Regions from separate parts of the Pseudomonas sp. HD6422 genome, predicted to be linked through region 1. Evidence: riboswitches for the same ligand, from Rfam matches in the RefSeq annotation. Region 1 holds a riboswitch; the other holds the start of a gene.
What was found. A riboswitch is a leader RNA that binds a small molecule or an ion and turns the genes downstream of it on or off. The one in region 1 is predicted to bind cobalamin.

Region 1 (4,208 bases):
TGGTGTACTCGGCGCGCGCAATGGATGCAGTGGGCAAGGCCGACGGCTGAGCCGGATTAGCGTCGCCACCCTTGCGTGGCGGCGCCTGCCGACCCAGACTTGGCGCCCCAGCCATTGCAGGTAATGCCATGACCCTTCTACGCCCCATGACCCCAGACGACTTCGAACGATTCTGGCCAACCTTCCAGGCCGTGATCCAGGCCTGCGAAACCTATGCCCTTGCTCCTGACATGAGCTTCGAACAGGCTCGCCGGCACTGGCTGGAACTGCCCCTGCACAGCTGGGTGGCCGAACAGGACGGCGAATTGCTCGGCGCCTATTACCTCAAGGCCAATGCCGCTGGCCCCGGCAGCCATGTCGGCAACTGCGGCTATGTGGTCTGCGAAGCTGCCCGTGGGCGTGGGGTGGCACGATTGATGTGCGAACACTCGCAGAAACAGGCGCGCCAGGAGGGCTTTCTGGCCTTGCAGTTCAACTCGGTGGTGGCCAGCAACGAAGTGGCCGTGGCGCTCTGGCAGAAGCTCGGCTTCGAGACCGTCGGCCGCTTGCCCAAGGCGTTTCGTCATGCCCGCCTGGGGCTGGTGGATTGCCTGGTGATGTACAAGTGGCTGGCAGACGAGCCGGTGGTGGAAAAGCCGCCGTTGCTGATCGGGCGCAAGAACATCGAGGCCCGGGTGTCGCGCCGGCGCGGACGCTAACCGCGCCAAGACCCTTGAACCCATCCCACTGAAACCGCAGAACCTGATGATTTGGCTGACATTTCCCAGAGGTCGCCGGGGAGGAAATGGAGCTACCACAGCTCACTTTATTGTTATAAGATAACGTTTCACTTGATATTCATTCCTGACTGCGACCTCACCCATGACAAGCGCCTCAGCCACGCCCACCCTGCTCACCCAGCGCCTGCAGAGCATCGATGCCCTGCGCGGCCTGGTCATCCTGTTCATGCTGCTGGACCACGTCCGCGATACCTTCTTTCTGCATCGCCAGGTCAGCGATCCAATGACCATCGACGCCACCGAGCCTTCGTTGTTCTTCAGCCGAACCCTGGCGCACCTGTGCGCCCCAGTGTTCGTCCTGCTCACCGGGCTGTCGGCCTGGCTGTACGGCGAGAAGCATCAGGGCCGTAGCGATGTGTCGGCCTTTCTGTTCAAGCGCGGACTGTTCCTGGTGGTACTGGAGTTCACCCTGGTCAACTTCGCCTGGACCTTCCAGTTCCCCCCCAGCGTCATCTACTTGCAGGTGATCTGGGCCATCGGCATCAGCATGATCGCCCTGTCGCTGCTGGTATGGCTGCCGCGCCCCGCGCTGCTTGCTATCGGCGTCCTGATCGTGGCTGGGCACAACCTGCTCGATGGTCTGCACTTCGGCGCGGAGTCCGCGCTGCACGTACCCTGGGCGATTCTGCATGACCGTGGCTGGCTGGAAGTCTCCGAGGCGATGCGCCTGCGCACGTCCTACCCCGTGCTGCCCTGGATCGGCGTGATCGCCCTGGGCTATGGTCTGGGGCCCTGGTTCGCCCGTGGCAGCGCGGCCGACCGACGCCAGCAGCGGCTGCTGGTGGTCGGCCTGGTCGCCCTGGCCGGCTTCGTTCTGCTGCGCTTGCTCAACGGGTACGGTGAGGCGCCCTGGAGTGTCTACCCCGACTTCACCCACACCGCGATGAGCTTCTTCAACATCACCAAATACCCACCGTCCCTGTTGTTCCTCACCCTGACCCTCGGCTGTGGGCTGTTGCTGCTGCGCGCCTTCGAACGTGCAGGCGCGGTGCGCTGGATCGGTATGCTGGCGGTATTCGGCGCAGCCCCGATGTTCTTCTACTTGTTGCACCTGTACGTACTCAAGTTGCTGTACGTGACCTGCGTGGCGCTGTTCGGGCTGAACCACGGCGACTACTTCGGGTTCGATGGCATCGCCTCGGTGTGGCTGATGGCGTTGCTGTTAACAGCGGTGCTGTACCTGCCGGTACGCAGCTTCGCTCGCCTCAAGGCACGCCGACGCGACATCCGCTGGCTCAAGTACTTCTGAAATGCGTTTCACCGAGCGGCCGGATGGTCTACCATGCGGCCCGCCGGTTTCCACCACGGAATTAATAGGGAATCCCCGACTCGCCCAGGCGAGTCAAACGGAACTGCCCCCGCAACTGTAGGTGCCGAGCCCGCTCCATCGATGCCACTGGATCTCCGATCCGGGAAGGCTGGAGCTGGGCGATGACGCACCAGTCAGGAGACCTGCCGGCCTACATTCACCAACCGGCGGGGTGTCCGGGATTGGCCATCTGTACCGGTGCCGTTCGCCTTTGCGCGCGCGCTGGCGATGCCTGTCCGTGGGTTCCTCCGTGAACTGTCCGATAGGAGATCGACCAGCATGCTGCCACGTTTCGCCACTTTGCTTGCCGGACTGAGTCTGACCGGTATGGCCCAGGCGGCCGCCACCCACTACCCGCTGAGCGTGCCCAACTGCACCACCACGCAGACCTTCACCCAAGCCCCCGAGCGCGTGGTCACCATCGGCCAGGCCGGCACCGAAATGCTGTATGCGCTAGGCCTTGGCGAGAAGCTGGTCGGTACCTCTTTGTGGTTCAACAACGTGCTGCCGGAGTACAAGGCACTCAACGACAAGGTCGAGCGCCTGGCCGACAACGACCCGAGCTTCGAAGCCGTGGTCGGCAAGCGCCCGCAGTTGGTGGCGGTACAGTTCGAATGGATGGTCGGCGCCCAAGGCGTGGTCGCCACCCGTGAGCAATTCGACGAACTGCACATCCCCACCTACCTGCTGCCTTCGGACTGCGAAGGCAAGGACAACCTGGTCGGTGCCGACGGCACTCGCTTGCAGGCATTCCAGGTCGACAGCATCTACAAGAGCATCAGTCAGTTGGCCGAGATCTTCGATGTGCAAGCGCGGGGCGAGGCGCTCAACGCCGATCTGCAACAGCGCCTGGCCAGCGCCCGCCAGCAATTGGCCGGCAAGGACCTGAGCGATACCTCGGCGCTGTTCTGGTTCTCCAGCGCCGACCTCGACATCGACCCCTACGTGGCCGGACGCCAGGGCGTGGCCGACTTCATGCTGCGTACCCTGGGCGTACGCAACGTGGTCGAGTCGACCGAGGAATGGCCGAGCGTGGGCTGGGAAACCCTGGCCAAGGCCAATCCCACCTGGCTGATCATCGCGCGCATGGACCGCCGTCGCTTCCCCGCCGACGACTACCAAAAGAAGCTCGAATTCCTCCGCAGCGACCCGGTCACCCGCAACATGGACGCGGTGAAGAACGACCGCATCATCATCCTCGACGCTGACGCCATGCAGGCAGGCATTCGCCTGTTCCGTGGCCTGCAAACACTCGCGGCAGCGTTCGCCAGCGGTAAAGCGACACCGTGATGAGCCGTTCGTTGACCGCCTTCTTCCTGGCCCTGCTGGCGCTGCTCGCCGCCCTGCTGGTGGGCACCGCCATCGGCGAGAGCAATCTGGCCCCGGAGGTGGTTTACCGGGTGCTGGCCAACCATCTGTGGCAGGCCGGCTACCCGGTCGACCCCATCGATGCCGGCATCGTCTGGAACTACCGCCTCACCCGCACGCTGGTCGCGGCCGCTTGCGGCGCCGGCCTGGCCACCTGCGGCGTGATCCTCCAGGCATTGCTGCGCAACCCGCTGGCGGAGCCTTACCTGCTGGGTCTGTCGGCAGGCGCCTCGACCGGTGCGGTGTTGGTGGGCCTGCTGGGTTGGGGCAGCATTGCCTTGAGCTTGTCCGGTGGAGCCTTCATCGGCGCGCTGGCAGCGTTCATTCTGGTGTTGGTACTGGCCCGCGCGGCCGGCCCAAGCAGCAACAACGCCCAGGTGATACTCGCCGGCATTGCCGGGTCGCAATTGTTCAACGCCCTGACCGCCTTCCTGATCACCAAGTCGGCGACGGCCGAGCAAGCGCGGGGCATCCTGTTCTGGCTGCTGGGCAACCTCAGTGGCGTGCGCTGGCCTTCGGTATGGCTGGCCCTGCCGGTGGCGCTAGGCGGCCTGATGGTGTGCCTGTGGCACCGCCGCGCCCTGGATGCCTTCACCTTCGGGACGGACTCCGCCGCCTCGCTGGGCATTCCCGTACGCCGTACTCAATTGCTGCTGATCAGTTGCGCGGCGCTGGTCACCGCAGTGATGGTCTCGATCGTCGGCGCCATCGGTTTCGTCGGACTGGTCATCCCGCATGCCTTGCGTCTTTTG
Region 2 (4,208 bases), on a different contig from region 1:
ACGTCGATGAAGCCGGTGTTGGCAGCTTGCAGGTGTGAGCGGTAGAACAGCAGCGCTGCAACGGGTTGCTGCGGATGCCACTGGCTGTACCAATGCTCCAGGGTCGCGCTGCCTTTGGCCGGATGGTAAACGGCCGTACGCGGCAGTGCCTGAGGTTCTGACCAGGGATACTGCCTGCCCAGCCACAGGCTGGCCATGCAGTTGAACAAATTGAGCGCATTGGCTTTGCCGCCCTGGCGCAGATAGTGCCAGAGGCGCTCGGCCTGGGCCGGGTCGACCGTGCCCAGCGCGGTGAGCTCCGGGTCCGGACGATCGTCGCCAGGCACCAGGATCAGTTGCACGCCTTGGGCCGCCAGCTCGACCAGTTGCTCGACCCCATAGCGCCAGTAACCGACGCCGCCATGCAGCGACACCAGGATCACCTTGGCGTGACGCAGCACCTGGTCGATGTAGAGGTCGACCGAGGCGTGGTTCTGCACCTGCATGGGATTGGCCAGGCGCAGTGTCGGAAAGTCGTCGGGCAATTGCTCGGCGGTGTCGGCGAGCAACGCCAGGTGCGAATCGCCGCTGCAGAGGATCACCAGCTCGGCGGGAGTCTGGCCAAGGTCGGCAATGCTGTCATCCGGCACGAAGCCGCCGGGCTGGGTCCGCAGCAGGTGCATCGATCAGGCGCCCAGGGCCTGGCGCAGGCGCCCTTCCAGGTGAGCGGCGTCGAGGTCCTGGCCAATCAGCACCAGTCGGGTGATGCGCGGTTCGTCGGCACGCCAGGCACGATCGAAGTGCTTGTCGAAGCGCGTCCCCACGCCCTGCACCAGCAGACGCATCGGCTTGCCCGGAATGGCCGCGAAGCCTTTGGCACGTAGGATACCGAACTCGACCACGAGCTGAGTCAGGGCGTCGAGCAGCAGGCTCTCGTCGGCCTCGGGCAGGTCGATCGAAATGGAGTCGAAGGCATCGTGGTCGTGATCGTCGTGGTCGTCGCCGTCATGATGGCTGTCGTGGTGGGTACGTCGGCCATCGATATGCGCTTCGGCCTCGGCCCCCACGCCCAGCAATACCTCCAGCGGCAAGCGGCCACTGACGGCCTCGATCACCTTGACTGCCGGCGGCAACTCTTGCGCCACCTCGGCACGGACTTTGGCCAGACCCTGTGCATCGATCAGGTCGGCCTTGTTCAGCACCACCAGGTCGGCGCTGGCCAGTTGGTCGGCGAACAGTTCGTGCAGCGGCGACTCGTGATCGAGGTTAGGGTCGAGCTTGCGCTGAGCATCGACCTGATCCGGGTAGGCGGCAAAGGTGCCGGCGGCCACGGCCGGGCTGTCGACCACGGTGATGACGGCATCGACGGTGCAGGCGTTGCGGATTTCCGGCCACTGGAACGCTTGAACCAGCGGTTTGGGCAGCGCCAGGCCGCTGGTTTCGATGAGAATGTGGTCGAGGTCGCCACGGCGGGCCACCAACTCGCGCATCACCGGGAAGAATTCCTCCTGCACGGTGCAGCACAGGCAGCCGTTGGCCAACTCGTAGACCCGGCCGCTGGCTTCTTCTTCGGTGCAGCCGATGCTGCATTGCTTGAGAATCTCCCCATCGATGCCCAGTTCGCCGAATTCGTTGACGATGACCGCGATACGACGGCCTTGGGCATTGTCGAGCATGTGGCGCAGCAAGGTGGTCTTGCCCGAGCCGAGGAACCCGGTGACGATGGTGACGGGGAGTTTGGCCAGTGTTTTCATGTCGCGTTGCCCTTGGCAGGTTGGCGCGGGCATGCGGGACGACAGCCCCGGGGCCAGGTCGGCTGGGCTCGTTCGCCACCGGATCACCCCGCCCGGTTGAAAGTCGAAATCGCCTCGAGGCAGGTCTCCTGGCTTGCACCGGTCGCCCCCGTGATCCAGGGCTTGCGGACGACGCCTTCCCGCGCCGTCGCGCAGTGGCTGTGTCGATCCAAAGGGTGCTTACAGTTGCGGGGGCAGCCGCGGCTTGTACCGCGTTCCCATCTTAGCTTCGGCATGGCCGAAGAACCTCGAAGCGGCAAGGCTACGCGGGGGGTGGCTGGGGGTCAACCGATGACGGGGGAAATTGTGCCGGGTCGTGGTTGACGCCACTGCGGCCCCGTGCTCTTCTTATGCCCTGCGTTCAGGTGCCCCTACGGGGGTGAAACGGGAAACCGGTGCGTCGCAGGCCCTCGACACATGTCGAACAGGCCCGACCATTCCGGTGCTGCCCCCGCAACGGTAGACGAGTGAAGGGTCTTGACCACTGTGCCACGCAGTTCGGCATGGGAAGGTGACCCCATCAGGAGCCACGCTCCTCCTCGTAAGCCCGGAGACCGGCCTGGCGTTCATGTACACCCCGCGGAGGGCGGGCGCTGTCGCATTCCCCTTTCCTGGGGCCCAAGGCGCTGATGCGTCCGGGGCGGCCGCGCCTGTTGCCTGAGATAAATGCAGAGGAATGCGTCATGCCCGTCACCACTCTCAAACACAGCGTCGCCACCCCCAGCTCCCTCAGCCAGCGCCTCGTCGTCGCTGTCGGCGCCAGCCTGCTAGGCCTGTGCCTGGTCTACTTCGCAGGCTTCTCGCACATCGAAGCGGTGCACAACGCCGCCCACGACACGCGTCACAGCGCCGCCTTCCCCTGCCACTGAGCCCGCCCGCATGATCAAGCGCATCGCCCGCACCGCCGGGTTCAGCGGCCTGCTCGCCGCTCTTTTGCTGACCCTGCTGCAAAGCTTCTGGGTCGCTCCCTTGATTCTCCAGGCCGAAACCTATGAGAACGCCGGTCCAGTGAGCGAGCACCACGAGCATGACCACGAAGCGTCGGCCGCCCACAGCCACGACAGCGAGGCCTGGTCACCCGAAGACGGTTGGCAGCGCATCGTTGCCACCACCGGCGGCAACTTGGTGGTAGCCGTCGGCTTCGCCCTGATCCTTGCCGCACTGTACAGCTTGCGTGAACCCAATCGCGCGCTCTCGGGCGCCTGGTGGGGGCTGGCCGGCTTCGCCGTGTTCTGCCTGGCGCCGACCCTGGGCCTGCCACCGGAACTGCCCGGGACTGCCGCCGCTGACCTCGGCCAGCGCCAGGCCTGGTGGATCGGCACCGCCGCCGCCACTGCCGTGGGCCTGGGCTTGCTGGTGTTCGGTCAGCACTGGCTGCTCAAGGCGCTCGGTGCAGCGCTGCTGGTACTGCCCCATATCATCGGCGCGCCCCAACCTGAACATCATTCCAGCTTGGCGCCAGCGGACCTGGAAACCCAGTTCAAGATCGCCTCCTGGCTGACCAATGCCGTGTTCTGGCTGGCTCTGGGCCTGCTCAGTGCTTGGCTCTATCGTCGCGCCAACCCGGCCTGATGACGGCGCTGTACATCGGCCTCGGTTGCCGCCGAGGCTGTCCGCTGGAAACCCTCGAAAGCGCGCTGCGACAAGCGTTGCAGGACCATGGCTTGGCGCCTTCGGCGATATGTGGCATCGCTACCGTGACGTCCAGGGCCAACGAGCCTGCACTGGTGCAACTCGCCGAGCGCCATGGCCTGCAGCTGCAGCATTTCGACGCCCCTGCGCTCGAGCGCTTCGAGGCGCAGCTCAGCCACCGCTCGGCCGTCGCCCACCTCCACACTGGCTGTTGGGGCGTAGCCGAAAGCGCGGCCTTGGCCCTGGCCTGGCAGGTCGAAGGCCAGGCCAGCCTGGTACTCACCCGCCAGGTCCACGGCCCGGCTACCCTGGCCATGGCGCGTGGTCGATAATCGCCTCACCCATCGTTCAAGGATCCACCATGACTGTTTACTTCATTGGCGCAGGCCCAGGCGACCCCGAACTCATCACGATCAAGGGACAACGCCTGATCCGCCAATGCCCGGTGGTCATCTACGCGGGGTCGCTGGTGCCTGCGGCCGTGCTCGAAGGGCACCAGGCCGAAACCCTGATCAATAGCGCCGAACTGCACCTGGAGCAAATCATCGCGGCGATCCGCGCAGCCCACGACAAGGGCCAGGATGTCGCCCGGGTGCACAGTGGCGATCCAAGCCTGTACGGCGCCATCGGCGAACAGATCCGCCACCTGCGCGAACTGGGAATCGACTACCAGATCATCCCTGGGGTCACTGCCGTCGCTGCCAGCGCAGCATTGCTCGGCTGCGAGCTGACCCTGCCTGAAGTGGCGCAGACGGTGATTCTGACCCGTTACGGCGACACCTCGCCGATGCCAGCCGGTGAGCA

Region 2: it holds a riboswitch for cobalamin, as region 1 does, so the genes downstream of both, KY379_RS21905 (CbtB-domain containing protein) here and KY379_RS14495 (ABC transporter substrate-binding protein) in region 1, are expected to answer to the same signal.

Annotation. Positions count from the first base shown of each region.
Region 1 covers NZ_JAHWIW010000017.1:104,918-109,125, reverse strand. Annotated here, with positions in the region: gene KY379_RS14510 (carboxymuconolactone decarboxylase family protein) at 1-50, shown strand, start outside; gene KY379_RS14505 (GNAT family N-acetyltransferase) at 129-698, shown strand; gene KY379_RS14500 (DUF1624 domain-containing protein) at 862-2,028, shown strand; cobalamin riboswitch at 2,056-2,254, shown strand; gene KY379_RS14495 (ABC transporter substrate-binding protein) at 2,368-3,378, shown strand; gene KY379_RS14490 (FecCD family ABC transporter permease) at 3,378-4,208, shown strand, end outside.
Region 2 covers NZ_JAHWIW010000034.1:28,610-32,817, forward strand. Annotated here, with positions in the region: gene cobN (cobaltochelatase subunit CobN) at 1-662, opposite strand, end outside; gene cobW (cobalamin biosynthesis protein CobW) at 666-1,733, opposite strand; cobalamin riboswitch at 1,834-2,038, opposite strand; cobalamin riboswitch at 2,119-2,350, shown strand; gene KY379_RS21905 (CbtB-domain containing protein) at 2,456-2,641, shown strand; gene KY379_RS21910 (CbtA family protein) at 2,652-3,344, shown strand; gene KY379_RS21915 (cobalamin biosynthesis protein) at 3,344-3,736, shown strand; gene cobM (precorrin-4 C(11)-methyltransferase) at 3,766-4,208, shown strand, end outside.